Regions from separate parts of the Pelagibacterium mangrovi genome, predicted to be linked through region 1. Evidence: riboswitches for the same ligand, from Rfam matches in the RefSeq annotation. Region 1 holds a riboswitch; each other region holds the start of a gene.
What was found. A riboswitch is a leader RNA that binds a small molecule or an ion and turns the genes downstream of it on or off. The one in region 1 is predicted to bind cobalamin.
Positions count from the first base shown of each region.

Region 2: linked by a shared signal. The riboswitch ahead of V4T21_RS05415 (LLM class flavin-dependent oxidoreductase) and the one ahead of V4T21_RS07765 ((2Fe-2S) ferredoxin domain-containing protein) in region 1 are both predicted to bind cobalamin.
Region 3: linked by a shared signal. The riboswitch ahead of cobW (cobalamin biosynthesis protein CobW) and the one ahead of V4T21_RS07765 ((2Fe-2S) ferredoxin domain-containing protein) in region 1 are both predicted to bind cobalamin.

Region 1 is NZ_JBAFXA010000004.1:28,857-39,175, forward strand. Features, by position in the region: gene V4T21_RS07720 (hypothetical protein) at 1-322, shown strand, start outside; gene V4T21_RS07725 (HI_0983 family protein) at 368-949, shown strand; gene V4T21_RS07730 (hypothetical protein) at 957-1,760, opposite strand; gene V4T21_RS07735 (RNA polymerase sigma factor) at 1,766-2,347, opposite strand; gene V4T21_RS07740 (c-type cytochrome) at 2,569-3,027, shown strand; gene V4T21_RS07745 (ABC transporter substrate-binding protein) at 3,096-4,295, opposite strand; gene V4T21_RS07750 (ABC transporter substrate-binding protein) at 4,329-5,522, opposite strand; gene V4T21_RS07755 (ABC transporter ATP-binding protein) at 5,542-6,615, opposite strand; gene V4T21_RS07760 (FecCD family ABC transporter permease) at 6,612-7,688, opposite strand; gene V4T21_RS07765 ((2Fe-2S) ferredoxin domain-containing protein) at 7,701-8,501, opposite strand; cobalamin riboswitch at 8,538-8,758, opposite strand; gene V4T21_RS07770 (ring-cleaving dioxygenase) at 9,056-10,021, opposite strand; gene V4T21_RS07775 (branched-chain amino acid ABC transporter permease) at 10,298-10,319, opposite strand, start outside.
Region 2 is NZ_JBAFXA010000003.1:55,972-66,290, reverse strand. Features, by position in the region: gene V4T21_RS05460 (hypothetical protein) at 66-290, shown strand; gene V4T21_RS05455 (I78 family peptidase inhibitor) at 403-735, shown strand; gene V4T21_RS05450 (hypothetical protein) at 837-1,259, shown strand; gene V4T21_RS05445 (YMGG-like glycine zipper-containing protein) at 1,361-1,570, shown strand; tRNA gene V4T21_RS05440 (tRNA-Asp) at 1,710-1,786, opposite strand; gene V4T21_RS05435 (hypothetical protein) at 2,034-2,243, shown strand; gene V4T21_RS05430 (YbjQ family protein) at 2,255-2,569, shown strand; gene arfB (alternative ribosome rescue aminoacyl-tRNA hydrolase ArfB) at 2,581-3,012, shown strand; gene V4T21_RS05420 (hypothetical protein) at 3,133-3,813, shown strand; cobalamin riboswitch at 3,859-4,063, shown strand; gene V4T21_RS05415 (LLM class flavin-dependent oxidoreductase) at 4,280-5,311, shown strand; gene V4T21_RS05410 (ABC transporter substrate-binding protein) at 5,308-6,306, shown strand; gene V4T21_RS05405 (FecCD family ABC transporter permease) at 6,314-7,483, shown strand; gene V4T21_RS05400 (ABC transporter ATP-binding protein) at 7,480-8,256, shown strand; tRNA gene V4T21_RS05395 (tRNA-Val) at 8,286-8,361, opposite strand; gene V4T21_RS05390 (HU family DNA-binding protein) at 8,640-8,915, opposite strand; gene lon (endopeptidase La) at 9,246-10,319, opposite strand, start outside.
Region 3 is NZ_JBAFXA010000012.1:42,581-52,899, reverse strand. Features, by position in the region: gene V4T21_RS18285 (LacI family DNA-binding transcriptional regulator) at 83-1,102, opposite strand; gene V4T21_RS18280 (hypothetical protein) at 1,326-1,718, shown strand; gene cobO (cob(I)yrinic acid a,c-diamide adenosyltransferase) at 1,922-2,554, opposite strand; gene V4T21_RS18270 (P-loop nucleotide/nucleoside kinase family protein) at 2,551-3,108, opposite strand; gene cobN (cobaltochelatase subunit CobN) at 3,105-7,019, opposite strand; gene cobW (cobalamin biosynthesis protein CobW) at 7,026-8,081, opposite strand; cobalamin riboswitch at 8,151-8,376, opposite strand; gene V4T21_RS18255 (aldo/keto reductase) at 8,457-9,434, shown strand; gene V4T21_RS18250 (DMT family protein) at 9,539-9,916, shown strand; gene aztD (zinc metallochaperone AztD) at 9,946-10,319, opposite strand, start outside.

The DNA.
Region 1 (10,319 bases):
CGAGGGCATCCCTCCCTATTTCGGAGGCATTATCGCCGACATCCAGATCGACCGCCCTGCCCTCGCGATGAGCGTGGTCTATCCCGATTGCGATATCGCCACGGCGGCATCCAAGCTGATCGAGCAACGCTGGATGGCGACCATGTCGGACATTGCGCCGGGCGAGCCGGCAAGCGAGGTGGTCGAGGGGGACGATGGCCTTTGCAGTGCCGTTGTTTTAATCGCGTCGGACAGCGAGGACGCAAGCTCCAATCCGCTGTCGCGAGCCATGTTCTCCGCGTTCATACAGCGCCAGTTCACCGTGCTCCAAATCGGGCAATGATCTTCCACCGTTTCATCAAAAATCAACCCTAGAGGCCTTCCAATCATGCTCATTTCCAAGTTGATAGCTGCGGCCGCCATGGCCGCTCTCGCGGCACCACCTGCCTTTGCCCAATCGGATATGCTGGGCATTCCGGGCCCGATTTCCTTCCAGGGCCAGGATTATGCCCTCGCCTGGACCTCGCAGCCTTCCGAAGCCTATTTCAAGCAAGAATACGTACCCGAGGGTCAGGCAGTCGAAGCCTACACCGATATGATCCTCGTGGAAGCGGTAGCAGGCGCCATCACTCCGGCTCAAGCAGCGGCAGCGCAGGTGGAAACGCTCGCCGCGCGCAAGGAAATCGATCCGGTGGTCAACCATGAGATCATCCACAACGAGGCGACCGGCGAAGTGCTGCTCGATTTCGTCGTCAGCGATTTGAGCCTCGATCCGATCGTGGTCGAATGGAATGCCTATCGCTACCTGCCGCTCGCCGAAGGTGAAGGTGTCGCGCTCGTCGCCGTCAGCCGCCGCGGCTATGGCGAAGATGGCGCCCGCGACTTTCTAGGTGGCCTCGGCACGGTCCGGGCCGAAGCGATCAACGCCCTTGCGGCATTCGATATCCCTGCGATCAGCATCGCCCGGTAAAAGACGTTTACCGCCTCTCGACGCCCTTGAGCCTTGCGACCACTTCTCCCCGATCGGTCGCATCATGGATTTCTAACGATAGTGCGCCGGATAGAACGTATCCGGCGCCACTATCGACAAAGGCATCCCATTGCTGCCGTCCCCCCTCTGGGCCGGATTGGACCAAGAGCACCGGGACATCCGACAAACCACTGTCCTGACGAAAAGCATCGGTGACGATTATGGCCTCCGACGGCTCCTTGACGCGGCGGTCGAACTGCCGCTCGATCATCCCGTCCATCAGGTAAAGCGCGACATCATCGTCCACGCTGCGCACCATGATTTCGGTGTCGCCAAAGCTAAAGCTCTGGGTAACAGCATCGTCACGCAAATCGAGCGGCAAATTCTGTGATCCGGGCGCAGGCGCGGCGCCCATGCGTACCGGCCCCTCCGGTGCCGGTCCCGCCTGGGCCTCGAGTTCGGCTTCGGCGTCAGCAACCGCCGCCGGCTCGCGCGACAGCGCAGTCTCGGAGGGAACCGAAGCCGGCGCCGGTGCAGGCTCCTGCATCGATGGCAAAAGATCGGGCCGCCCCATCAACGGAACAACGACGACCGCAGCCAAAGCGGCGAAGGCCATGGCCGAGGCCGGCATCAGCCAATTGGTGCTCCTGATCCATCCGGCAAATCCGCCCCCACCCTTCCGGCTTTCGGGCGCTCGCGCCAGCTCGGCGGAAAAGGCACGCGCGCTCATTGCCGCGACCGCGTCGATTTTCGCGGGGTCGGGCTCTGGCGTCGCAATCTGCGACAGGCGCTCGAATGGGTCCTTGTCCATGCCTGTCATAATCTATCCTTGAGAGCCTTGCGCGCGTTGTGGATATGCCAGGCCACGGTCACATCCTTGCACCCCATCACCTCCGCCGCTTCCGCGTGGCTCATGTGTTCGGCGTAAACCAGCAGCACGGCATCCCGCTGCTTTTCGGGCAATTGGCGCACCACCTGCCAAAGTTCGCTCAAGGCGAGCTCGTCTTCCTGGGTCGGTCTGCTCTCTTCGGTCGCCCCGAGCGAGATTTCCGAGGCCAGACGCTGGCGCCTCTGGCTCGAACGCTTGAGGTCGTAAACCGCATTGAGCGTGATCCGATACAGCCAACTTGTAAAGCTGGCCCTCCAATCGAAGCTCTTCAAGGCCGTGGCAAGACGCATGCATACGGTTTGCGTCACGTCCTCGGCATCGCTGCGATGCCCAAGCCAGCGAAACGCCGTCTTGAAAATAAAACCGTACTGCCGGGCCACGAGGCGCTCGAAAGCGGCGACATCACCCGCCTGGGCCAGGCGCACCAGCTCGGCCGTTTCCTCTGCATTCCGATCGATCGCCGCAACCGGCCGGCTTGCCGTTTCGGCAGAGCTGTTCGCTATGTCCATGCAACCCAAACCACGCGCAACAATCAAACCATAGCCTAGAGGTCAGGCGGTGAAAGGATCAAGCCCAAGCTTGAAACGCGCGACCCATTTCCGCCTCAACGCCGGCCTTCTCCCCCAGCAGGGTGCGACATTCTGCCCGGGATGAGGTCTTCCCTGACAATTATTCCCGTCCTATCACGCTGCGTGAAACTCGATATATGCCTACCTCACGGAGATTTACATTGAAACACATCGGCGCGCTCGTCGGCTTCACGGTGCTGGTCTTCGGCACCCTCTTTATCTTCACCCATGATTGGTCCACCCCAACCGAAGAAGACGTGGCCGTAGCCGAGGCTCCGGCTCCTGAGGCTGCGCCTGTGGAAGCCGCCGAACCCATTCCGGTCGATGAAGCGCTGCTCACCGCCGGCCAGGGCCAGTACGCCATGTGCCAGGCCTGCCACGGCCCCGCCGGCGAAGGCAGCATGGGCCCGGCCTTTGTCGCCAACGAGCATCTGGCCGACGCCGGTTTCGTGATCGAGACGCTGCTGTTCGGCCGTAACGCAATGCCGGCATTCGGCGAACGCTACGACGACGAAGAGATCGCCGCCATCGGCACCTATATTCGCAACGGCTGGGACAATGAATTCGGCGGCATCACCGTCGAAGACGTCGCCGCCGCCCGCGAGGCAGGCGCGCAATAAGCCTTTCAACGGCTTCACCGACATAAAAAGGGTCCGGTTTCCGGGCCCTTTTTGTTGAATACCGCCAGCTATGGCCGCGTAAAGCACACACCATTTTCGCCCGCGAACAGATCGGGCAACATCCCGATCGCGTAGTCGCGGATTAGCCGGTCGACATGCACATAGTTCGTGGCCCCGCATTCGGCGTAATTGTCGTCGGTCCCGGTGAGATAATTGCCCTCGGCCAGCGCCGGGAAGCTCTGATAGCGGGTGTCGGTGGCGATGGTTTCGGTGTTCACCGCCTTTTCGTAATAGATGATGAAAAAATCGGTATCGACGGCCCGCCCCAGCGAGGTCTCGAAATCGAAGGTCATCCCGTTGCCCGCTTCATTGCCTTCGGCAAAGGGGTTATCAACCCCGAGCGTCTCCAGTATCTGGCCGTTGAGCGAGCTGGCGCCATGCGCATACATAAAGGTGCAGCCCCGCTGCTCGCCGATGCAGGCGTAAGCCGCGCTGAAATCGGACGGCAACTGCCCTGCAACGGTATCCACCACTTCCTGATAGCGCGCCTCGATCGCATCGAAATGCTCATTGGCGTGCCCTTCGAGATTGTAGAACGCCGAAAGGAATTTGAGCCATTCCGAAGACCCCAGCGGCGTGGGCTCGATGCGGTTCGACACCATGATGGCCGGCAGCCCGCGTTCGCGTTCATCGGCCACTTCGGTGTAGCCCGGCCCGTATCCCGCCATGATCAGGATATCGGCTTCCAGCCCCAGCGCGGTTTCGAAGTCGATGCCGCTCGACCCCAGATTCTGCGGATCGTTCGCCACATCGAGCACCCGTCCGAACCAGTGATCGCTGCCCGCCGAATTGAGCATGCCGTTGGAAACCCCGACGATCGTGCCGAGCGCACCGATCTCGTCGAGCATCGCCAGCCCATTATTGTGGGTAATCATCGTCCGGTCGACCGGAACGTCCACCACCAGCGCGCCGTCAAGTTCGCCCGTCAGCTCGGGCGCCGGCGTCCCGCACTGCACCAGCACATAGGTGAGGTCGGGCCTGTCGGGAAATTCCGAATTGGGTACGGTCAGCACCTTGTAATTGTCGTGATAGGCGATCGACCAGAAGCTCGAATGGCGCGGCTCGACCTTGTCGGGGAAATAATCGGTGCCCGCTTCGAACGCCTCGACGCAGCTGGCCTCTGCGCCCTCCTGTGCCGAAACGGAAAATGGGGTCCCCAGGAGCAGCGCCGCGCCCATGATCGCAGTCAATCTGAATCCGTGTTTCATATTGTTTTCCCTCTCAAATTCGGTTCCAGTCCCTCACTCCGCCGGTGCTTGAAAGCAAACGCCCTCTTCGCCCGGAAACATCTCGGGCAGCAGTCCGATCGCATAGTCGCGGATCAGCTGATCGACGCGCACATAGGTCACCGCGTTGCATTGGTTGTAATTGTCGACTGTCGAGATGATGTAGTTCCCCGAAGCCAGCGCCGGCACGTTCTGGTAACGCGGATCGCTCGCCAACGCCTGGGGCGAGGCCACGTAATAGACGATGAAAAAATCGGTGTCCTGCACGCGACCCAGCGCGGCCTCATAGTCGAAATCCATGCCGTTCGGCCGGTCGTTTCCCTCGGCGAAGGGATTGCGCACGCCCATGAGCTGGAGAATCTGTCCGTTGAGCGAATTATCGCCATGGGCAAACATGAAACCGCAGCCGCCCTCCTCGCCAAGGCAGGCATAGCCGATCTCGTAATCATCGAGCCCCCCGGCGACCTCTTCCGCGATGGCCGTATAATCGGCGCTGATCGTCTCGAAGATGGCGTTGGCCTGCGCTTCTTCATTATAGAACGCGGCAACAAATTTGAGCCATTCGGACGAACCGAGCGGGGTGGGCTCGGTCCGGTTGGACACCATGATCGCCGGCAAACCCCGCTCGCTCACCGTGGTCACTTCATTATAGCCGGGTCCATATCCAGCCATGAAGATCACGTCAGGCTCCAGCGCCAGCGTCGTCTCGAAATCGAGTTCGGATTCCGATCCCACATCCAAAGGATCGCCCGCCGCAGCGACGATATCGGAATACCAGGCATCGCTTTGGGCAAACCCGAGATAGTTCCGGGTCAGTCCCACGATCGAGGGCACCTGCCCGATCTCGTCGATCATGGCCAAAGCATTCCGATGGGTTACGATTGACCTTTCGATGGGCACTTCGACCAGCAAGGCCCCTTCGAGATCGCCCGTCAGCTCGGGCGCGGGCGTGCCGCACTGCACGAGCACATAGGTGAGGCTACCCTCCGAGGAGTCCTCGGTGTCGGCGACCGTCAGCACCTTGTAATTGCCGTGATAGGACGCTTCCCAGAATTGGGAATGTTCGGCGGTGACCTTGTCGGCGAAATAATCGGCCGCCGGATCGAAATCCTCCACGCAAGCGGCCTCGCCAGCCCCGTCTTGAGCGATGGCGTGCGGCGCTCCCGTCAGCGCCGCCAATGCGGCGAGCGCCCATGTCCATTTCTGCATCGATAGAACTCCCTCGATTTTATCTTGCCGATCTCTCGGCCAGCACCCGCAAATGGGCGACAAGGCTCTCGAAATCATTGCCCCCACAAATCTTGCCATCGGCATCCAGCCGCCAGGCCACGCCCTTGTCCGCCAGCGTCTCGACGGACAGGCTGTGATGCGCGCGCGCCTCTTTCCCCACCGGCACGCAGCCGGCGCGCTCGACGGCCCGAGCCGCCCAATGGGAAGACACCCCTGCCCCCGACACCGCCACCCGCGGCCCGCCCTCATCGGCCGTGACGATGAAAGTGCCCACCTGATGGTCGAACGAAATCCCCCGCCCGGCATAAGCGCGGGCGATAGACCCGTTATGAGCGAGGTCTTCAGGGCACCCGGTCTCGAACGTGCCATCCCCATGCACCAGCCAGATCTGGTCGGCGGTGCGCAGCGCCAGTTCGAGGTCGTGCGTCGACATCAGGATCGCCAGCCCGGTTTCATCGACCAATCGCCGGAGCAACGCCGTCAGCTCCACCCGCCGCGTCAGGTCCAGAAAGGCCGTCGGCTCATCGAGCACCAAAATCGAGGGCCGCTGCGCCAGAGCCCTGGCGATCATCACGCGCTGGCGTTCGCCATCCGAGAGTTCGATCACCTGCCGGTCGGCCAGCATCCGTGCCCCCGCCGCGTCGAGCGCCCATTCGACGGTCTCGCGGTCGTCCTGATCCATCGTGGCAAACCAGCCAACATGCGGCGCCCGGCCCAGCGCCACAAGCGCGCGCACCGACATCAGCCCGACATCGACCCGGTCGGTCAAAACCACGCTCAGCCGCTGCGCCCGTTCGCGGGCCGACATGCGGGCAAGGTTCTCTCCGTCGAGCATGACGCGCCCGCCAAGCGGCCGCTGGCTACCCACGAGGCTTCGCAGCAATGTGGATTTCCCCGCCCCGTTCGGCCCGAGCAGAAACGCGAACTGTCCCTGCCGCAAGGTCGCTCGGATATCGGTGAGAACGTTGGCGGGCCGCCCCCGCGCGCCGCGATACCCAACGGTCAGATTATGGGCCTCGATCACCGGCCGCCTCGCCTGATGATCGGCACGAAATTCGGACAGAGCGTTCATGACGGCACCTGCCCCGCTTCGCGGCGTCTTCGCAGCAGCACCCACAGCACCACCGGCGCACCGACAAAGGCGGTGACCGAATTGAGCGGCAGCGAAACAGTAGTCAGCCCATTGCCCCCCGCCACATACTCGGCCAGCAGCACAAGCAGCGCCCCGACCAAAGCCGATCCGGGCAGCACCACGAAATGGTTGGAATCGCGCAAGATACCCCGCACCAGATGCGGTGCCGCCAGCCCAACAAACCCGATCGCCCCGCAATAGGCCGTCACAACCCCGGCCAGCACCGCGACGATGGCGAGCGCGGCGAACTGAATGGGCCGCACCTTGATCCCCATGGTTGCGGCGTAATTTTCGCCCAGCAGCAAAATGTTCATCGGCTTGGCGAGGATCAGCGAGGCGAGAATGACGATAATGCAGGCTGGAGCCACGACCTGCAGGTCATGCCAGCTCACGTCGCGCACCGTACCGCGCGTGAACGAGGCAAGCCCCTGCAACCGCTCGGGATCGGCGTAATAGACCAGCACGTCGACCAAGGCGCCCGAAAGGAACCCGAACATCACCCCCACGATCAGCACGGTGGTCGGGTTTCCCACCCGGCGCGCGAAGGCCAGTGCAAGCACCAGCACCAGCCCCGCCCCCGCGACCGACGCCCCCGTCACCCCGAGCTGGCGCACGATGGTCAGTCCCGACAGCCAGCCGGTGGTCGACGTCCCCAAAATAACGATGGCCGCTCCCAGCACCGCGCCCGAACTCACGCCCAGAACGAAGGGATCGGCCAGCGGATTGCGGAACAGCGTCTGCATCAGCGCTCCGCCCACACCCAGCGCCGCGCCGGCAAATATCGCGGTAATGGCCTTGGGCAGCCGCGCATCCATCACGATGACGCGGTGAATGTCCCGGCTTCCTTCGCCGCCGAGCAAAATCTGCGTCACCTCGCTGATCGGGATAAACACCGTCCCGCGCGCAAGCAGGATCAGAAAGCCCAGCACGACCAGCGCGATGAACACTGAAAAGCTGATCACCACGCGGCTGGGCCGGACACGCGCCGGCATTGGCGCCGTCAAAGTCGACATCTGGTGCCCTCCCTATGCGATCGCTGGTTTGGCCGAGGCCGAAAAAAACAGATGCTCGGGCAGCGTCGTCTCCTCGACGATCACCGAGCGCACGAACCCCTCCACCGCTTCGCTATCGGGCAGCCGATACCATTCGCCACGCGGATAGACGGCGACCATCGGCCCCTTGTTGCAGGGAAACATGCAACCGGTGCGCGTCGTGAGGCATTTGCCCGATGCACCCTGTCGGCTGATTTCCGATTTCAACGCCACCACCAGCGATGCCGCATCGCGGTAGTGGCAGCGCGGCCCGGTGCAAACCAGGATATGGTGAGAAAAATCGGGCGGCGTTTCCCAGCCCGGCTTGCCCAGACTGGTCTTGGCCGTCGTCGCGGGTTGGGCCGTCTCGATATTGTCGAGCGCCGCAATCGCCATGCGCTCGAGCACATCGCTGGTTTCGAGCACTTCCCGCCCGATCGCAACGTCCAGATCGGCCCTGTCGGTTTTCTCCAGCCAGTGCCCCACCGCGCCCGGCAGCCAGGCGCGCATGGATTCGGCGAACGGCAGCCCGATCGGCTGGATCAGGATGCGCCGATGCCCTTGCGCGACAAGGCTATCGAGCGCGTCGGGCAGGCTCTCGGAGGCTCCCTCCAGCCGCACCAGCACCGAGGGCACGGCAATCGCCGCCTCCAGCCGCGCCGCCATGGCCTTGAAGCGCCCGGCACTCAGATTGGCCTGCGAGATGGCAAAGAGAACGGCGTCCGGTTGCAGCCCGTCGGCTCCCGGAACGGGACGGACAGGCGTAACGGGCCACTGCGGCGAGCGGATGGTCATCAAACAATACTCCCGCCGAGACACCTCGCTCGGCTCAAAGGTCGTGTTGTTGCGGCAGGTCTACTGGCTCCCGGCTCAAATGCCCGCCGCCGCCTTCCCAGCCCCATGGGGCCAGTGGCAGTTTGGCGACAGGCTCGCCGGTTACAGTTGCGAGGGCAGCCACGGATTTGGCCCCGATTGGGTCGTCCGTACCGTGTTCCCTTTTAATCCGATCCGCGTTCGTCATGCGGATCGAAACCGTAACGCGCACACAATGTCAGCTTGGCTAGCAACGCGCAAGCAGCCATCGAGGGCAGTCGAAATCGATGTGTGCCATGATTGTCTCTCCTCCATGCGAAGGCTGAAACCAAAACGGGGCCCGGGACTTAACGCCCGTTTCGGCCTCGCCGGTCAGCGATCGATAAAGGCAGTGTGCCGCAAGCGCCGGCGCAAAACCTGCACATTCTGTTCCAGTTTTCTGTATAAAACTTGCACAGCCAGTTCCAGTTTTCGCCCGCCCCACGACTCGAAAGAAAAAAGGCACGGACCGAAATCCGTGCCTTTGAAATCGCCCCTTACTGCGGGACCTTGATCGGCTCCAGCGGAGCCACGATCTCGGCCCGGCGATCCTCGAACCAGGGCGGCAGCATCAGGCTCTTGCCCAGCTCCTCGATCGGCTCGTCGGTGGCAAACCCGATATCGCAGGTGGCAAATTCGGTGAGCACGCCCCCGGGCGACCGGCAATAGACCGAGTGGAAGTAGTTGCGGTCCTTCTGCTCGGAGGAGTCGGTGTAGCCAAGGCCTTCCAGCCAATCCTTGAGCTGCTTCTGGGTGTCGTCGTTTTCGACCTGGAACGCGACGTGGTGCACGGTGCCTTCACCGAACGTCCACGATCCCTGGGGCGTATCGGCGTCCTCGCGCAGGATCACCGTCTTGCACGGCCCGCCACCGTTGATTTCATACTGGTGGTAGTTCTCCTCCTGCCCGGTCTTTTCAAAGCCCAGCGCATCGACCAGATAGGCGTGCATCGAGGGGACTTCGCGTACCGACATCACGACGTTGTTGAAGCCCTTGACCGAATTGGCTTCCGAGATTTCGCTGGTCGTCCAGCCCTTGCGGGTGTCGCGATTGTCGCCGACAACTTCGTAGCCCAGCCCCACGGGATCTTCGAAATAGATCCGGTCCTTGCCGAACAGGCGCTTGACGCCCGAATGCTTCACGCCATGGCGTTCGAGGTGCTGCGCCCAGAAATCTAGGCTGTCCTCTCCCACGCTATAGGCGGTCACGGCAACCTGGCCGGTGCCCCTGCGGCCCTTGCGGCCGTCCTGGCGATACGGAAAAGTGGTCATCACGGTGCCGATTTCGGCATCCGCATTGGCGTAATAGAGGTGATAGATCGGAACCTGGCCGTCAAACAGAACGGTCTGCTTGATCATCCGCTGGCCCACGACCTGCGTCAGGAAATCGATGTCCTCCTGAGCACCGCCCACGCACGATGTGACGTGGTGGATGCCCTTCACGAGCTTATGTTCGTCGCGCATAGTATACCTTTTCTGTACCGGACCATCGCCGGACGTCTTCGCGATTGTCTCTTCCCAAACCGTCCGCCAGTCACAGGAACGGGCGGCTCTCGAGCGGATCGGTGGGGAAGGCTTGGCGTTCCCCCGTCCATGAGAAAATCTAAGCGCGGACGCTGGCTGGGACCTGCATGATCCGTTGCGAAATTCTGCACGAAACAAGCGAATGCCAGCCCTCTCGCAAGTCGTTGATAATCAACGATTTTTCGAGAGCACTGGCATCATGGAGTCGTGTAGGCTCTATTCCTCGTCGGTATGTTCG
Region 2 (10,319 bases), on a different contig from region 1:
ATTGTCCTTGCATTCGCCACACTTATATTGCCAACGATTGAGTAACGATAAAACAGGGGGTTGAGATGGCCCGCAACGAAAATTCGCTTCTTTTGCGTCTGCGCGCCCGCCGCGCCCAGGCCGCCATGACGGCGCCGGAACCCGAGTGGGTGGAAAATTTGCGCGATCTCGGCCTGATGCTTTCGGGCATCTATCAGGATCTCAGAGGCGATGCGCGGGAAAGCTACGGCCATTTTTACCGCTGGGTGAAGGGTGGCCTGCGCAAGCTGGTTTCCCCTCGAGACAATTAAACAATTAAGCGGCTCAATTTCGCCAAAGCCACAAGGCCGGGATCGTTTTCCGGCCTTTTTCGTTGTCCGCTTGCAGTTTACCGGGATTGAGTATCACCAAGAGGAGACGTGCATGCCCCCCATCAAAACCAGATCATCCGCCCTGGCCGGTTTCGCCTTGGTCTCGGCGCTTGCCCTCGCCGGCTGTTCGAGCACGACCAATCCGCCCGACACGTCCATGCCGCCGCCGGTCGATTGCGGTGCACAGGCGCTCTCCGGCAAAACCGGACAGTCGGTCATCGGCAGCACCGCCCAGGACGTCCGCGTAGGCGGAGAATCGATAGCAGTCCCTGGCTCGATCCGCGTCATCACTCCAGGCATGGCCGTCACCCAGGATTTCCGCGCCGACCGCCTCAATCTTGAGGTTGATGCCTCCGGAAATCTCGTTCGCGTCTATTGCGCATAGAATTTTCCCCAACGTCAGAAGCCGGGCACATCGCGCGCCCGGCTTTTTCATGAAACCGACTGGTCCCTCGCCGCATTTCCTTCTCATTTCAGGAGATTGCAATGCGACAGATACTTTTGACTTTAACGCTCTGGCTCGCTCCAGCCCATGCCGTTCTCGCCATCGAGTGCCTCAACGGCCAATCCTCCGATATTCTTGCGATAGAGTCATGGGAGCTGCGCGACGGCGCCGGCCCCGACGACGAACGCGCCATCGCCATCACCCTGGAGCTCCAGGGCGATCTGGGCATCCGCCTCATAGACGGCACGATCCGCTTCGAGGACGTGCTGGGCGACCGGGTCGCCGAATTCATCCTCGAACGCGCCGAAGGAATCGTGCCGGGCCAACCCTATATTCATGACGAAATTATCGCAGGCACCGTCCTTGAACGCCTCGAACAACTCCATCCGGACGATATCGCCTCAATCGCCTGCGTCAGTGCCCTTGTCTATGAGGACGGCACGCTCCAGGAGTTCCGACAATAAGGCACGCTCAGCGTCCATTTGCCGAAATATCGCCACGGTTGGGACAAGCTGGCCCCATAGAGATTCTGGCGTTGTTTCCACACCTTGGAGGATTCGTATCCATGAAAAAGCTCGCCTCTACCGCGCTGATCGTCGTTGGCGCCCTGTCCCTCACCGCCTGCACCTCGACGCAGCAAAATCTGACTGGCGCCGCAATCGGCGGCGCGACCGGAGCTGCCTTGGGCGGCGCGGTCGCGGGAACCCCGGGCGCCATCCTCGGTGCGGCCGGCGGTGGCGCTGCTGGCGTGGCGATCTCCGAAGAAATGCGCTGACCCGCTCAGCATCCACGTTTGTGAGAATGCAGAAATGGGGCCAGGCTTTACAGCCTGCCCCATTTTCATATCCGACGCTAACGACCGAAAGGTGCTTTCAACGGAAAGCACCTAAACATCTGAAAACTTTGGAAGAAAGTGGCGGGAGTGACGGGGCTCGAACCCGCGACCTCCGGCGTGACAGGCCGGCGCTCTAACCAACTGAGCTACACCCCCTTGCGTGTCGGAAGCGCTTCGGCCCCCGCAAGGTGGGCTTCGTTTAACGGGGACCCCTGTGCAAGTCAAGCGGCTTCCCATCCGCTTTTGTGAAGAAAATGTACTTTCCGTGTCACCGCCGATCCGAACGCCTTTGAAAGGCCCGTAACTCCTTGAATTTCCGAATAGCTTTCGCCATCTAAAAAGCTGTCCCGGAGTGACCTTGGCTGCTAGGATTATTCCACAGCCTTCGATTGGAGCCCAATCCATGCGACTCGATGCCATAGCGCTCGCCATCGTCATCGTCTTTGCGCTGCTCTGGCTGGGGGTGACCGTCACCGGCATCATCGCCGCCGTGCCGTTCGGCGTCCTCGGGCTCGTCCCGATCGCGATTGTCATCGGGCTGCTGGTCGTCGTCATCTATCAGCGGCTCAGCAATGCCGAAGATGACTATTACGACAAGAACGTCGACAAATAGGAGCTGCCTCGATGATCGTCACCACCGCCGAAACCCTTGCCGGCCACACCATTGGCGAAACCCTGGGAATCGCGCGCGGCAATACCATCCGCGCTCGCCACGTCGGCACCGACATCATTGCCGGCCTGCGTAACATCGTGGGCGGAGAGGTCCCCGAATACACCAAGCTCCTGGCCGAGGCCCGCGAGCAGGCCTACGACCGGATGGTGGCCAGCGCCCAGGCCATGGGTGCCGATGCGATCATCGCAATGCGCTTCTCAACATCGACCATCTCGCAAGGCGCGGCGGAAATCCTCGCCTATGGCACCGCCGTCAAGCTCGACTGACCGCAAGCGAGATGCCCGAACAGCTCGAAATCACGCCAAACCTTGCGATTCCCCTTTCCGAAATCGAATTGAGTTTCGTGCGCAGTTCCGGTCCCGGCGGCCAGAACGTCAACAAGGTCGCAACGGCGGTGCAGCTTCGGTTCGACGTTCCGGCCTCGGCGTCTCTTCCAGAGCCAGTGAAGACCCGTCTCATCGACAAGGCCGGCGCCCGCGCCACGCGTGAAGGCGTTATCGTCATCACCGCCGACCGTCACCGCACCCAGCCGCTCAATCGCGCTGACGCGCTGTCCCGTCTGGCCGAGCTGATCCGTTCGGCCACCATCGTCCCCCGCAAGCGCCGTCCCACAAAGCCGACGCTGGCCTCCAAGCGGCGGCGCATGGATACCAAAACCCATCGCGGCGCCATCAAGGCCCTCCGGCAGAAAAACCCCTCGAATGACTGATCACCTCCATTGGTGACCACGCTGCATTTTTCGGCAACTATCGCCCAAGGTTCGCCCGGCTCGAAACGTCCTAATCGTTGAAGCATGAAGCAGTAAGGCCGGAAGGAGGAGGAGGAGCGAATGAGTATTTCATTACGCGCAAGCGTCATATTGGCCGCCGCAACGATCCCGTGGGCAGCCCCTCTTGTCGCCCAGGAAACTTCTTTTCCGGCCACGCTCGATGAAGCCTATACGGGAAGTCTCTCCGTCGACTTGTTCCCCGTCGATGGCGGATCGAGCATTTTTCGCGACTGGGGCAGCGCCGAGGTGATCTTTTCCCGGTTGGCCGATGGCACCGTGCAATTCACCACCACGGGCGAGATAGACGAGGAAAACGGCTTCGAAGTGTCCGTGATACTCACCGAACAAGCCGATGGCATCTGGCGTTCGCTCTCACCCGAAGGCATGGTCCAGCTCGACCCGGAGGGGAAACTCCTCTCTATTTCCCTCGATGGCGGGTTCGAACTGATCTGGACCGGGCAATTCGACGCCCAGGGTGGCGCCCTCACCTTCCGCAGGTTCCCCACCGACGCCGCCCCCGCCGAGGAGCGAGACTTCACGGCGATCTTTTCGCTCGATGTCGAACGTCCGCGGCCCGTGCCCCAGCCAGAACCCGAGCAAAAGCCTCAACCCGGCTCGGAAGACGAGGCGGCCTCGGATGGGAACGGCGATTGCGAAAGGATCGAATGGCGCTTGGTCAATCGCTGGAACCCCTGGGGCGGCGGCCTCAGCCTCGAACGCGAACCCTTCTGCGTCAATTGAGGTAGCAGAACCCATAGAGCATCTTGTCTGGCGGGAACCGTTGTGCAAGAAACATTGCGCTTCGGTTCCGCCATTGCGCGCGGATTAAAAGGGAACACGGTGCGGATTACCCATCAGGGGCCAAAACCGTGGCTGCCCTCGCAACTGTAAGCGGCGAGCGTTTCGCAATCATGCCACTGGCTTTGTCCGGGAAGGCAGCGAACGCGCCAGAGCCGCGAGCCAGGAGACCTGCCCAAGCACGATACCATGAAGCCGGACGAGGTGTTCCGGCAGGGGATAGATCATGACCGCGCCGCTCCCGTGTGCTTTTCACCGCATCCTTGCATCCCGTTTCCGGAAAGCGGGAATGTGCAGGCGCCATCTTTCCATTAAACGCTAGAATCGGACTCGGCGCTCTGCGGCGCGGCCTCCTGCCGCCGTTTGACGCCATCTCGTGGGTTCAGCCGGGCATGGGGAGCATCCATCCTTGAGAATTGATATCGCCGGCTTCACACGCGGCACCAAAACCCTCGACCACCGTGCCGTTCTGGATTTTTGCGCCAGAATGGACGCTCTGGGCTATGATGGCATCTGGTTCAACGAATTCCATTTCCAGCAGCCGCCCGATCCCTACCCGTCCACCCTACTTCTAGCCGCCGCAATCTTCGCGCGGACCGAACGCATCCGCGTCGGCACCTCGATCGTCGTCCTTCCGCTCTACCACCCCCTGCTCCTGGCCGAGCAGATCGCCCAGCTCCATTGGCAGAGCGGCGGACGGTTCGATCTCGGCATCGGGCGCGGCACGCATCCGACAACGCTTGAAGCTCTGGGCATATCGGCCGACAGCACCCGTGAGCGTTTCGTGCAGTCCTTCGCTCTCATGACATCGGCCTGGACCCAGCCGACCCTGATCCCCGCACAAAGCGTTTGGCCAAGCTCCTCATTTGCCGTTGGTCCTCTTCTGCCTCCCGGCCAGACCGTGCCCGTCTACGCCGCCGGTTCGACCGCCGAAACAATCGGCTTTTCGATAGATCACGGCTTGCCCCTCCTCCTCAGCCTCGAACCGCCCGAAGCCCGGCAGCTCGCAATCTATGACGAATTGACCGGCAACCGCTCTGGGCGCTACCCCGCCGATTTCTCCATCTCGCGCTATGTGACGATAGCGCCCTCGCGCGCCGCCGCCCTTAATGCCGTCGATGCGTTGCTGCCTCGGCTCTACGACCGCCGCAGGCGCTACGCCATCGCCCAAAACCGCCCTCTCGACACCATCAAGCCGATCGACCGCGATGTCTTTCTTAGCCACCAGATGATCGCCGGCAGCCCCGACGATTGCGTCGAACAGCTCGAGGCTCTCCGCCAGCAAACCGGCATCGACAGCATCCGCCTGATCTTCAATTGCAATGGCGAGGTCCCCGAGCCGGAGGCCGATGCCATGGCCACTCTTTTCGGCCGCGAAGCGCTCGGCGCGCTTCAGGCCCTTCCCTCTCTCACAACCCCACCCATCGAGGTCGTTTCATGATCGATACTCTCCGCCATCCGCTGGCCCAGGCAAGCGCGCTTACGCTCGCCCTGCTGGTCGCAGTTCCGGTTGCCGCCCAAGACACCGGCTTCCCCTACACCGACGAGAACTGCGGCGTCTCCACGACCTATGAGGCGGCACCCGAACGGGCCGTGACGCTCTCCAACAACGCCACCGAACTGATGCTTGCACTGGGGCTTGAAGAGCGGATGGCCGGCACGTCCTACATGGCCAACCTCGAGATCAGCCCCGCCTATGCCGAAGCCTACGCCGGCGTGCCGATCATCTCGCCCCTCGTTGCCACCACCGAGGAACTGATCGAGGTCGAAGCCGATTTCGTTTATGCCGGCTACCCCGACGGATTCAGCGAATCCCGCCACACCCGCGATCAGTTGCACGATCTTGGCATGCAGACGCGCCTCAATACCGAGGGCTGCAATCTCGGCCCGTTCGGCTTTCCCGAACTGTTCGAGGAAATCCGCTCCGTCGCATCCATCTTCGGCGTCGCCGATCGCGGCGAAGCGCTGATCGGGGAGTTGTCCGCGCGCCTCGACGCCGTGGCACAGGACCTTGAAGGCACCGACCCCATTTCGGTCTTCATCTTCAATGGCGGCGACACCACACCCAATGCCGTTCTGGGCAACACGCTGCTCTCGCAAGCCGTCGAGGCAGCGGGCGGCGAGAACATCTTCGCCGATATCGCAAACCGCTATGGTCAGGTGAGCTGGGAACAGATCGCCGAGCGCGAACCCGACTATATCGTGGTCTTCTATTCCGGCACGGCCAGCGGCCAGATCGTTGAAGATCCCGATACCGAGCTCGGCCAGGCCCGTATCGACACCCTCAAGGCCACCCCCGCCATCGCCGACGTGCCCGCCGTGGTCAACGACCACTTCATCCTCATCGATTCGGTCGTCGGACAGCCCGGCCCGAGCACCATCGATGCCGTCGAAACCATGGCGAGAGCGTTCCATCCGGACCTCTTTGGCGAGTAAGCAGCCCATGCTCGACCGCAAGCCGGACACCATCGACAGCGAGGAGCAGTCCCGGCTCCTTGCCATGTTGCGATCCACGCCCGACACCTCGGGCGCCGGCTCTCTTGCGGTCAACGCGCCACCCGAAACCGAGCGGGTGGCGTCGCTCCCCTATGGACTGGCCATGGGGCTTCTGGCCATTGCACTGGCCATTCTTGCCGTGCTGGGCCTGATGTTCGGTTCGGTTTCCGTCCCCGCGCCCACAGCGCTGGGCATTCTCATCAATTGGCTCTTCGGCTTTGAATTGGTCCCCGTCACCTGGCGCGACGTCTATGAGACGATCATCATCGAAACCCGCATCCCCCGCGTCATTCTGGCCGGCGCGGTCGGGGCCACGCTCGCGGCAACCGGGATGACCATTCAGGCAATCGTCCGCAACCCGCTTGCCGGCCCCAGCATCCTTGGCGTCTCCTCGGGCGCCGCCACCGGCGCCGTCGTCGTCATGCGCTGGGGCCTGATCGGCCTTGGCGCGTTCGCGCTCTATATCTCTGCTTTCGCGGGCGCTCTCATCACCCTTATCATCGTCTTCTGGGTCGCCCGAACCGGCGGACAGATGACGCCCACCCGTCTCGTCCTCGCCGGCATTGCGATGAGCGCTGTCCTCAGCGCCCTCACCAGCCTTCTGGTTCTCACCTCTCCCGATCCGCAACTGGCATCGCGCGTCCTGTTCTGGACGCTGGGCGGCTTTGCCGCCGCGCAATGGAAACTGCTCCCCCTGCCCATTGCCGCACTGGTGCTGGGCCTTGGCACAATGCTGATCCAGGCCCGGCGCCTCAACCTCTTGATGGCCGGCGATGAAAGCGCGACCGCACTGGGCCTCGACGTGCACCGCTTCCGCCAGACCATGTTCGTCCTCACCGCCGCCCTCACCGGGGTTATGGTGGCCGTCTCCGGCGTCATCGGCTTCATCGGCCTGATCGTGCCCCACATCGTCCGCTTTCTGGTTGGCGCCGATCACCGCCGCGCCCTTCCTGCGGTCGCACTGGTCGGTGCCAGTTTCGCCATCGCGGCAGATCTCGTGGCCCGCGCAGTGATCTCCCCGCTCGAACTGCCCGTCGGCATCATCACCGCCCTGGTCGGCGGGCCCTTCTTCATCTGGCTGCTGCGCCGCGACGCCAAGGTCCGCGAAACGATATGAGCGTCATCGACCCCGGAACCCTGACCCTCGACGGCGTGAGCTTTGCCGTCAACGGCAAGTCGCTCGTCCAGTCCGTCTCCCTCGACGTCGCGCCGGGGGAAATGATCGGCCTGCTCGGCCCTAATGGCGCCGGCAAATCCTCCCTCCTGCGCACCATCTACCGCACGAACCGCCCAACGGGCGGCCGCGTCCTGGTCAACGGCAAGGACGTGTGGCAGCAATCCGCGCAATGGACGGCCCGCCATGTCGGCGCGGTCCTGCAGGACATGCCCGCCGATTTCCCCCTCACCGTGCGCGACGTGATCGCCATGGGCCGCTCGGCCCACAAGCGCCTGCTCGAAGCCGACACCGACCATGACCATCAGCTAATCGAAGCCGCTCTGGACCTGCTCCAGCTTCAACCACTGCGCGAACGCCTGTTCCGCACCCTATCTGGCGGCGAGCGCCAGCGCGTGCTGGTGGCCCGCGCCCTGGTGCAGCAGCCCGCCGTGCTGGTGCTGGACGAACCGACCAATCACCTCGACATCCACCACCAGATCAACCTGCTCCGTTTCGTCCGCAACCTGGGCATCACGGTGATAGCCGCCTTGCATGACCTCAACCTCGCCGCCATGTTCTGCGACCGGCTGTGCCTACTTCACCACGGCCAGCTCGTCGCTTGCGACCGGCCCGACAATGTCCTGACGTCCGCGAACCTGTCCCACGTTTTTCGGATCGACGCCACATTGACGCGCAATCCCCGCTCGGGAACGATCTGGATCATGCCCGCATAGCTGAACGTCAAGGGTTCCGAGAGAGGAAATGGTGGGCGATGACAGACTCGAACTGCCGACATCCTCGGTGTAAACGAGGCGCTCTACCAACTGAGCTAATCGCCCTTGCCCGCATGGGTTTCGCGGGTCGGCTGCGGAAGGTTTCCGGCAGCAAATGCCGCGCCTGATTAGGCGCAATCCCTGTTCGCGTCAATAGAGCGTTTCCAGTAAAAGTGGATACCACTTTTGCGGTTCGGAAACGCGATAGAACAACAACCTGAGCAATTGAAGCGCTTCGAAGAAGCGCGGAAATGCTCCAAAGACCGCCGACCATTCCCAGGGACAAAATGACAAGACCCCGGTCGATTCCGAGCCGGGGTCTTCCAAGATCGCTATACTGGAACTTAAGCGTTCAGAGCGTCCTTGAGGCCCTTGCCAGCCTTGAACTTGGGCTGGGTCGAGGCAGGAATGTCGATTTCTGCACCCGTTGCCGGGTTGCGGCCCTTGGTGGCCTTGCGCTGGCTGGCAGCGAAAGTGCCGAAGCCGACCAGACGCACTTCGTCGCCGCCCTTGAGCGCCGAGGTGATGGCATCGAAAACAGCATCCACTGCCGCTGCCGCCTGGGCCTTGGTGAGATCAGCCTTCTCGGCGACAGCCGCGCTCAGATCGTTCTTGTTCATAGCGTTTCCTCACAATGATATGCCCATCCGTCGAAGGACGAGCGGAAGCGGCATCACCCTTTTACGATTCCAGGGCAAAAGCAAGGAAAACTGCGGGATTCAGGCGGTTTTGGCGTGCAAAACACCCCAAAAAACGCACGATGGATCAATTGTGGCAAGCCCCTCGCGTCAAAGTTAACCCCGTAGGCGCGGCAAGGCCCACCTCGACTGCGAATCACCTCAACTTCCCAACGCGAACCTTTTGCCCGCTCCCGCGCTAAAGGCTCGGGCCAAAAGAAACGGCGCCCCCGCGAGGGAGGCGCCGCCTTGGATTTATCGATGGAACGAGGTTCAGTGCGGCAGCGCCGCTCCCGCATCTTCCCCTTCGGCGGCCGGCACCGGCTTGGCGTCGTCGTCGAAAGTCCACTCGATCGCCTGGGGCATTTCCACGAGCGCATGCTCGAGCACTTCGCCCATCCGGCTCACCGGAACGATTTCGAGGCCTTCCTTGACGTTGTTCGGCACTTCCTTGAGGTCGCGCACGTTCTCTTCGGGGATCAGCACCTTCTTGATGCCACCCCGCAGAGCCGCCAGCAGCTTCTCTTTCAGCCCGCCGATCGGCAGCACCCTGCCCCGCAGCGTGATTTCGCCGGTCATGGCGACGTCGTGGCGAACCGGAATGCCCGTCATCACCGAAACGATGGCGGTGGCCATGCCGATACCCGCCGAAGGTCCATCCTTGGGCGTCGCGCCTTCCGGCACGTGCACGTGGATGTCGCGCTTCTCGAACAGGGGCGGCTTGATACCGTAGTCGAGGGCCCTTGCCCGGACGTAAGTGGCGGCAGCCGAAATCGACTCCTTCATCACGTCCTTGAGGTTGCCCGTCACCGTCATCTTGCCCTTGCCCGGGCTCATGATGCCTTCGATGGTCAGCAACTCGCCGCCAACCGAAGTCCAGGCCAGCCCGGTCACCACTCCAACCTGCGGCTCTGCGTCGATCTCTCCGTAACGGAACCGCGGCGCGCCGAGATATTCCTCGACCACTTCGGGCGTCACGACGATCTTCTTCTTGCCGGTCAGGAGGATTTCCTTGACGGCCTTGCGCATCAGATTGGCAATCTCACGCTTGAGATTACGCACGCCGGCCTCGCGGGTGTAACGCCGCGTCAGAAGCATCAGGCTCTCATCGGGCAACTCGAATTCCTCGGCGCGCAGGCCGTGTTCTTTGAGCGTCTCGGGAATGAGGTGGCGGCGGGAAATCTCCCACTTCTCCTCATCGGTATAACCCGACAGCCGGATGATCTCCATGCGGTCCAGCAAAGGTCCGGGGATGTTGAGCGTATTCGCCGTCGTCACGAACATCACGTCCGAAAGGTCGAAATCGACTTCCAGATAATGGTCGTTGAACGTCGAGTTCTGCTCGGG
Region 3 (10,319 bases), on a different contig from region 1:
GGAACTTAAGTTGAGTGAGGCAGTCGATTTTGTCGCCTAGCACATTTTTTTGCCCAGGCACAATGCGGCGCGCGCTTGCCGGTCACCCCACCCGCGCCACCGAATCGCGCGGCACCAGATGCACGGGCAATTCGACGATCGGCAGGTCGGCGCGCTGGCGCCCCTCGATGATGTCGAGCAAGAGGTTCATGGCGTGGCGGCCCATCTCCTCCTTGGGCTGGTGCACCGTGGTCAGTCCCGGCACATAGGTATCGGCCAGGACGATATCGTCGAACCCGATGACCGAAAGGTCGCCCGGCACCGAAACGCCGTAGCGGTCGAGCTGGGAGATGAACCCCATCGCCGCTTCGTCATTGGCGCAAAAGATCGCCGTGGGCCGCTCCTTGAGCGAGAGGAAGCTCTGCGCCGCCGCCCGTCCGCCGATGGCGTTGAACCCGCCCTCGAAAAACCAGATGTCGTTGATCGCCAGCCCCGCCTCATTGAGCGCCCGGCGCAGCCCGTTGGCGCGGGCGCGGCGCACCGGCGTGCGATGGGGCCCATAGGCATGACCGATCCGCGTATGGCCCATCTCGATCAGATGCCGCCCGGCGATATAGCCGGCCCGCTCGTTGTCGATCAGGATATGAGGCACCAGCATCCCGCCGCGCTCCTCGCCCATGGCCACGATCGGCGGTGTGCCGGCATAGAGCTTTTTGAGCAGCGCGAGATCGTGGTCGGCGATCTCATGGCCCGAAAGGATGATCACTCCATCGACCTTGGCCGTCCTGAGATTTGAGAGGATCAATTCCTGGGTGCCGCCGGGGCTGGGATTGGTGATGGTGATCGAATAGCTCGATGCCTCGGCCCGGCGCTGGATGCCTCGAAAGATTTCGGAATAATAGATGTTGCCGATATCGTTGGCGACGACCAGCACCGCGTTGGCGCGCTGCTTCTTGAAATTGCGCGCCGTTTCCGACTGCACGTAATGGAGCGCCTCGACTGCCTCAGTCACCTTCCGGCGGGTCTTTTCGGTCACCGTTTCGGGCGCGTTCAGTGCCCGCGACACCGTCGCTGTCGAGACGCCGGCATGCCGCGCCACGTCGCCGATCGATGGTCTTTTCACGTCCCCTCCCTACCCCGGGGCGATTCCCTTTGAACGCTTCTGTTTACGCCACTTGCCGGCAAAGCGGAACCGCACCGCAATCGAAGGCTTGCGAAAGACACAATCGAGCGGCAATCATCGCCTGATGTTGAGCCGATTTGTCGCCGCAATCTTGGTTTTATCCAGCGTTTCCGGGCCTTTGCAGGCCGCGGACTGGTCGCGCTACGTCAATCCGCGATTCGGGATGGCCGTCGATATCCCTGCCGGTTTCCATGCCGAAAGCGCCGCCCCCGTCGATGGCGATGGCAAGCGTTTCCGGGCGCAAAACGGTCGTGCCACCATCACAGCATGGGGCGCACCGGCGCGCGAGCCCGATTTCATGGCCGAAACCGGTGCACGCATCCGGGCCGACGAAGCCGAGGGCTGGGCCATCACCTATCGCTCGGAAACCCCCGATTGGGCCGCCTGGGGCGGCACGCGGGGCGGGCATATCTTCTACGCCAAGGCGATCCTGGTCTGCGGCGGCAGCCAGACCGCCAATGTCCGCCTCGACTACCCCGCCGCCGACGTCCCCAATTTCGATGCCATCGTCACCCGCCTCGGCCAAAGCCTGGGCCAGGACGGGGCGTGTTTCTAGGCTGAACCGGCATTGCCCTCGTGACGTCAAAAAATGCAGGTCGGGGCTTTCGCGGAGTCTGTTGCTGGACCCCGGGAATAAATCCCGGGGTGACAAGGGATGGGTGTGGGCCTGGCGGTTGTCCAAAAACTCAGACTGTCATTCCGGGACTTGATCCCGGAATCCAGAGCAGCATCAGCCAAGGCCGCCGACTGTCGATTGACCTAAAACTCAATCCCCGCCTGCGCCTTCACCCCTTGTTCCCGGAACGGATGCTTGATCAGCGTCATTTCCGTCACAAGGTCTGCGATCTCGATCAACTCGTCCTTGGCGTTGCGCCCGGTGACGATCACATGCTTGTCGGCGGGCCTGTTGGCAAGCGTCTCGATCACCTCCGCGATCGGCAGATAATCGTAGCGCAGGCAGATGTTGAGCTCATCGAGCAGCACCATCTGATAGTCCGGGTCGGCGATCAATTCCTTGGCCTTGTCCCAGGCTTGCCGTGCCGCCGCAAGGTCGCGCTGGCGGTCCTGGGTGTCCCAGGTGAACCCGTCCCCCATAGCGTTGATCGACACCTGATCGGGGAAGTGATCCAGGATATCGCGCTCGCCGGTGTGCCACTTGCCCTTGACGAACTGGACGATCCCCACCTTGAACCCGTGGGCGATGCCACGGAACACCATGCCGAAGGCGGCCGTCGATTTGCCCTTGCCCTTGCCGGTGTGGACGATCAGCAGACCTTTCTCGCCCTGATTGGCCGCCACGAGCTTGTCGCGCGCCACCTTCTTTTTCCGCATCTTTTCGGCGTGATAGGCGTCGCGTTCCGCCTCGGTCATGAAATCGGTTTTCTTGCTCATGGGTGCAAACCCTCCATATGCGCCACGATGCGTCCGGCGGCCGCTTCGGGGGAAAGACGGGTGACGTCGAGATCGAGCCGGTTGGCGTGGATAAAACCCAGCAGCGGTTCGGACCGCCGGCGGCGCATGGCCGTTTCCCGGTCGGTCTCCTTGAGGTTTTCGGCCCGGCCCGGCGCGGTCAGCCGGGCCATGTTTTCCTCGACCGCGCAATCGAGCACCACTGGCACGAATACCGATCCGCGGCGGCTGGCCGTCAATTCCACTTGCGCCAGAAGCGCCCTGTCGTCGGGCGCCTCGAGCATCACATTGGTGAGGATGAAGCTCTGGCCCGGATCGGCATGCCAGGCGATGATCCTGAGCGCCGCATCGCGGATTTGGCGGATTTCCTCCCAGACCCGCTCGCTCACGTCATTGGGGTCGGGCAAAAGCGAAAGGGCGACATTATTGACCAGGTGATTGTCGACCAGCCGCGCCCCGGTCATTGTGGCCAATGCCCTGGCGATGGTCAGCTTGCCCACCCCCGGATAGCCGATCAGATAGATGATGGCGCTCATATCTGCGGCCCCCTGTCGAGATAGGCCGAAGCCGAATTGGAGCGCGGTGTCCAGAACCCGCGCTCGCGCGCCTCGGCGAAGCGGGCCAGCAATTCCTCAAAGCCGAACCGGTTGGCCGCCTCGAGGAACTCCCGTGTCGCGTCGTCCTCGACAAAGGCGGCAAAAGCCAGATCGAAATGATGCGATTTGACCGCTCCCGTGGTCGCGGCAAAGCCGAACATGAAATCGACGGTCGCCACGATCTCAAATGCCCCGCGATAGCCATGGCGCATCATGGCCTCGATCCATTTGGGGTTGACCACCCGCGCCCGCATCACCCGCGCCACCTCTTCCTCCAGCGTGCGCACCTTGGGCGTTTCCGGCCGCGAGGTATCGAGATGATAAGCCGCCGGTCGCGTCCCCGACAGCGTTTCGACGGCGGCCGAAAGCCCGCCCTCGAACTGATAATACTGGTCGGAATCGAGCAGGTCGTGCTCGGTGTTGTCCTGGGTTTGCACCACCGCCTCGGCAGTCCGGAGTCGGTCGGAAAACAGTCCCTTTTCCGCGATCCCCTCCACATGAGCTCCATACGCATATTGCCCCGAGACCAGCACCGCCTCGGCCAGTTCCGCCCGCTCCCGCCATCCGCCGCTCTCGACCAGCTTGCCGACCCCGGCGCCATACGCTCCCGGCGCCGCGCCGAAAATCCGGTGCCCGGCCCGCAGCGCTGCCTCGGCCTCGCTTGCTCCTTCGCCCATCATGGCCAGCGCATCGCTCCGCATGCGTTGGGCTATTGGGTTGTCCTCGACCGGCTCGTCCAGCGCCCCGATGGCCCGCACCGCCTTGTCGAACAGGGCGATCTGGGCCGGGAAGGCGTCGCGGAACAATCCGGAGATGCGCAAGGTCACATCGACGCGCGGCCGCCCGAGCTTGGCCAGCGGGATGATCTCATAGCCCGAAATGGTCAGCGATGCCCCCTGCCACACCGGCCGCGCGCCGATCAGCGCCAGCGCCTGGGCGATGTCGTCGCCCCCGGTGCGCATATTGGCGGTGCCCCAGACGCTCATGGCGATGGCTTGCGGATAGGCGCCGTGATCCTGGAAATGGCGCTTCAAAAGATTATCCGCCGCCTTCTGCCCGAGGGCCCAGGCGGTCTGGGTGGGGATGGCGCGGTTGTCGACGGAATAGAAATTGCGCCCGGTCGGCAGCGTATCGATCCGCCCCCGCGTCGGCGCTCCCGAGGGCCCCGGCGCCACGAATTTCCCGTCCAGCCCGTCGAGCAGCGCCTTGATTTCACTTGGCCCCGAGGCAGCGACGCGCGGCCGGATCACCGTCTCGATCGTGTCGAGCACCGCCCGCGTCGCCGCCCAATCGGGCTGGGGAGCCCGCCCAGTCACCAGTTCCGCCGCCAGCGCTTCGAGCCGTTCGATGGTATCGCCACCGTTGCGCCACACTCCGCCTCGATCCAGCGCATCGGGTTTCGGTCCGGTCCACGCCGCTGCCATATCGAGATCGAGCGGGTCGGCGCCCAGTTTCAAATCGTCGGCCAGCGCGCGGATCAGCGAGGCATCGCCGCCCTTGCCCTCCCCGCGCGACACGCGGGCGAAGGCCACCAGCAGATCGCGCTCGAAATCGCCTTTGGGCGACTGCCCGAAGACGTGCAGGCCGTCGCGGATCTGGGATTCCTTGAGTTCACACAGGAAATTGTCGATCTGGTTGAGCGCCGCCGTCTCGTCCTCGGGCAGCGCCACATCCAGATCGAGCCGCGCATCGCGGGAAAAATCGAGAATGCGGCGCTTGAGCCCATCGAGCCGGCGCTGATCCATCCCCATCGCCGCATAATATTCATCGAGCAGCGCTTCGAGGTCTTTCAGCGGTCCATAGGTTTCCGCCCTGGTCAGCGGCGGCACCAGATGGTCGATGATCGTCGCGCCCGTACGCCGCTTGGCCTGCGTGCCCTCGCCCGGATCGTTGACGATGAAGGGATAAAGATGGGGCACCTGTCCCCAGAGCACCGAAGGATAGCTTTCCGAATCGAGCGCCGTCGCCTTGCCCGGCAGCCATTCGAGATTGCCGTGCTTGCCATTGTGGATCAGCGCGTCCATCCCGAATTCGTGCCTGAGCCACAGATAGGCGGCGATATAGGCGTGCGGCGGCACCAGGTTGGGATCGTGGAAGCTCTCCTCCTCCGCCACATCATAGGCCCGCGCCGGCTGCAGCAGCACCGCCACATTGCCGAAGATCTTGACCGGCAGATGGAACGCCCCCCCGCGCACGAACGGATCATCCTCCGGCGCCCCCCACCGGGCCGGTACGTCCTCGACGATGCAGGGATGGAGTGCGGCGAAGAATTGCCTGTAGCGCTCGAGCGGCATCACCGCATCGGAGGCGCCATGCTGGGGTCGCGCATTGGTCGGCCCGGTCTGGAGGTATTCGATGAGCGCGGTGCCTGAGGCGAGCGGATCGCCCCCCCCCACCTCAGCGCCCCTTCTCCCCTGGTGGGAGTAGGTGGATCGCCCGAAGGGTGAGACGGATGAGGGGTGCGCTGAGCCCGCCCCAAGCGCCCCCGCCGGAGCATCGATCCAATACCCGGCCGCCGCCATCACCCGCAAAATCTCGACGCTCGATTGCGGCGCGTCATACCCCACGCCATTGGCCAGCCGCCCATCGCGCAGCGGATAATTGGCGAGCACCATCCCCACCTTGCGCTCCCCAGCGGACTTCCCTCGCAACCGCGCATAACCCGCCGCCAACTCCACCGCCCGGACCACCCCCTCCGGCTCGGGCGCAAACGAAGTCAGCGGACATTGCGTCCTCTCATGCCACACAGCCTCCGCCTTGTGCCCCACGATCAACGCCCCGATCCGCCCGTCGATCTCGGGCAGTACCACCTGCATGGCGAGGTCCTTGCCCGTCAGCCCGCGCGGATCGGCCTCCCACATCACCGGCGGCCGCGAGCCCTGCACCAGCTGGATCACCGGAGCATCGGTCAGCGCGAAGGGATTTTTCCCGTCTTCGAGCTCCCCCACTCCCAGCGCGAACCCCGTCAGATTGAAAATCGCCGCCGGCTGCAACGCCCCCAGCGCCTCGCGCACGAACCCGGCGCAATCGCGCGATTTGAGCGACGAGATGACTATGGGAACCGGAACGAGGCCCTTGCGCTCCAACCCCGCGATCAACGCCTCCACCGTCGCCGTCCCTGCGCCTTCGAGCACGGCGCGGTAAAAGAGGATGGGGACACAATCGGACGATTGCGCCCGCGCCCGATGCTGCGCCTCCTCCGCAGCCCCAGAGTCTGCGTGGACCTCACCCTTCTCCCCTTGCGGGAGAAGGTCCCCCGAGGGGGCGGATGAGGGGGGCGCCACGGGATCGAACCCCCCGACAATGCCCTTCTCCCGATCCCAAAACCCGAACGCCGGAAACGTCGTGGGCTCCACCGGCACCGCCCCACCATCCGCCAGCGCCCGAAATGCCGCCAGAATCGCATCGGCATTGTCCACCCCGCCGGCCACAAACAGCCGATGCAGCGCATGCCAATCGGCCTCGGCCACCGTCGAGCGGGCCAGCAGCACAGGGTCAGCCACCGTATCGCCGGGCAAAAACGCCAGCGCGATGCCCTTTTGCCGCGCCAAAAGCTCGATCTCGTCGCACCCATAGGCCCAATAGCCCGCCCCGCCGATCAGCCGGATAACGATCAACCCGGCCTCGGCCAGCGTATTCTCGCACCAGAGATCCACGGAAAAATTGTGCGTCAGCCGCATTAGATTGGCCAGCCGCAGGCCCTCCTCCCCCGCCCGGTCGGCGGCGGCGGCGAGCATGGCCAGTTCGCTGTCGGCCGAGGAGGCGAATACGAACCGCCCCGGCGTCTGGGCGAGGTCGATGGCCTCGCCCTCCTGCTGGAGGGCTCCGGCTTGTGCGGCAAGAAGGTGCATGGCGCTTTACGCCGCCTCGGCGACCTTTTTCAAACGCGCTTCGATGGCGTCGCGGGCCAGCGGGCTTTCCCCGATCACCACGAGCCGCGTCACCTTCTCCTCGCCCTCGCGCCAATCCCTGTCGAAATAGGCATTGACCCGCGGCCCCACCGCCTGGATCGCCAGCCGGGCCCGCGCGCCGGGAATGGCGGCAAAGCCTTTCAGGCGCAGAACGTCATGGGTGGCGATGGTGTCGGCAATGGCGCTCAAAAGCTGATCGCGTCCCAGCCCCGACGGCAAGGTCACCGAAAAGGAATCGAAATCGTCGTGCTCATGGCCTTCTCCGCCAGGGTCCATCTCGTGATGACTTTCGCGCCCGGACAAATCGTCTTCCGAGCCGATGCCGAGCCCGAGCAGCGCCAGCGCATCCACATGCCCGTTGGCGGCGCGCACGATCGCCGTGCCCTTGCGCATATGCCCGCGCAGTTCGGCCTCCACGGCCTCGAGCGCGCGCTCGTCCACCAGATCGGTCTTGTTGAGCACGATCATGTCGGCGGCGACCAATTGATCCTCGAACAATTCGCCCAGGGGGGTATCGTGATCAAGCATCTCGTCGCTGCGCCGCTGCGCGTCCACCGCCGCTTCATTGGCCGCGAACCGCCCCTCGGCGAGCGCCGCCGCGTCGGCCACCGTCACGATGCCGTCGATGGTCACTTCCGCCTTGATCTCGGGCCAATTGAAGGCACGGATCAGCGGCTGGGGCAAAGCGAGGCCCGAAGTTTCGATGACGATATGGTCGGGCCGGTCGGGCCGGGCCAGGATGGCCTTCATGGTGGGGATGAAATCGTCGGCCACGGTGCAGCAGATGCAGCCATTGGCCAGTTCGATCATGTCCTCCTCGCGGCACGTCTCGTCGCCGCACCCGGCGAGCACGTCCTTGTCCACCCCGATGTCGCCGAATTCATTGATGATCAGCGCGATACGCTTGCCCTTGGCGTGGGCCAAAAGGTGACGCACCAGCGTGGTCTTTCCGGCGCCCAGGAACCCCGTGATAACGGTGGTCGGAATCTTGGTGTCAGTCATAATTTTTGCCTCGCAACGCGTCCACCCGACGCGGAAAATGAGTGATGCCCGAGGCTCCCTTTGGGAAAGCCTCGTCCGGATGTGCTGGCAGGTCTCCTGGCTCGCCGCTCGATCGGACGAACTCCCCTTCCCGGCCTTATGGCCAGTGGCGTTGCGGAGATCGTCCATCGCGACTTACAGTTGCGGGGGCAGCCACGGCATTGGCCCCGTCAAGGGTCGTCCGCACCGTGTTCCCTTTTGCTTCCCCATCCGACTCTCTTGCAACGAAAGGGGAACCAACACGGTTTAACCTCTGACACGCCCACCAAGTTCGAGTCAATTGCATCGCCGGGCGGGCGCGCCTATCAAACAGGCAAACGGGGAGAGACGACGACCATGAAGATGCGGCGGTTGGGCAAGACGGGTCTGTGGGTGTCGGAAATCGGGCTGGGCTGCTGGCAATTGGGCGGCGATTTCGGCCCCATGGAAGACACCGAAGCCTCCACGATCCTTGCCAACGCCGCCCGCCTGGGCGTCAATTTCTGGGACACCGCCGACGTTTATGGCAACGGGCTGTCCGAGCACCGCATCGGCACCTTCTACGGCAAGCCCGAAGACCTTGTCGTCGCCACCAAGGTCGGCCGCTCGGCTTCGCTCTATCCGGACAAATATACAAAGGGCGGCATCAAGGACAGTCTCGAAGAATCGGCGCGCCGGCTGCTGGTCGAAACCATCGATCTCGCCCAGCTCCATTGCGTCCCGCGTGAGGTGCTCGAAGCGGGCGAGATTTTCACCTGGATGAACGAGATCCAGGCCGAAGGGCTGATCAGGAATTGGGGGGCGAGCGTGGAAACCATCGCCGAAGCCGAAATCTGCCTCGAGCAGGAAGGGCTCTCCACCCTCCAGATCATTTTCAACATCTTCCGCCAGGATGCCGCCGATGGCCTGCTCGAGAAGGCCAGGGACAAGGATGTCGGCATCATCGTCCGCCTGCCGCTCGCTTCGGGGCTCCTGTCGGGCAAATACAGCGCCCAAACCGAATTCTCACCCAGCGACCACCGCAGCTACAACCGCGAAGGACAAGCCTTCTCGGTGGGCGAAACCTTTGGCGGCATTCCGTTCGAAAAGGGCGTCGAACTCGCCGATCAACTGCGCGGCTTCGTGCCCGAGGGCCAGCGCATGAGCCTTTTCGCCCTGCGCTGGATTCTGGACCACGATGCCGTCTCCACCGTCATCACCGGCGTCTCACGGCCCGAACAGATCGGGGTCAACGCGGAAGCCAGCGACATGGCAGAGCTTTCCTCCCAGGTGCACGCGCAACTCTCGGGGTTCTATCGCGACACGGTCAGGCGCCATATCCGCGGTGAAGTCTAGGTTTCACACCGCTGAAGATTGCGCTTGATTTTCCTCCGTCCAAGCGCATTGGATATCGCCATCCGGCCCGCCGATCGTGGCGGGCTTTTGCGTGAGCTTTATTGATGCCATCCGCCATCGCCGCCACCCCCTCGCTCGTCGCCCTTGTCGCGCCCATCCTGCTGCTGGTCGCATCGAACGTCTTCATGACCTTCGCCTGGTATGGGCACCTCAAATTTCCCGGCGCCGCGCTCTGGGTGGTGGTGCTGGTGAGCTGGGGCATTGCGTTTTTCGAATATTGGCTCGCCGTGCCGGCCAACCGCATCGGCTATGGCCTCTATTCGGCCGCCGAGCTCAAGACCATCCAGGAAGTGATCTCGCTTTCGGTCTTCGCGCTGTTCGCCATCTTCTATCTGGGCGAAAAATTCACCCTCAATCACATAGTAGGCTTCAGCTTCATCGCGCTCGGTGCGTTCTTCATCTTCAAGGGACCGATCAGGTAGGGGCCGCCCGAAGACGGCCCCTTCCAAAGTCAGTGCACGGCGCCCGAACCGCCCGCCACGACGACTTCATAGGGCAAGCCGGGTACGGCGATCTCGCCGACGGCTTCGAACGCTTCGGCATCAATGCGGTGGATGATGCTTTCCCTGGGGTCAGTCACCAGAATCTCGTCCCCCGCCACAGCGATGCGCGGACGCGGATCGGCCCAATGGCCGTCCATGGAATAGGGTTCGGTGAGCGCGAGCGTATCGGCGATCTCGCCCGAAAGCGTATTGAGCCGGTGCAGATTGCCGTCCTCGGTGAAGATATAGGCCCATTGCGGCCGCACATTATCGAGCGCGAAATGCACGCGCCGCGTCGGCAAATCGACCAGATCGAAACTTTCCTCGGCCGGGTCGATCAAAA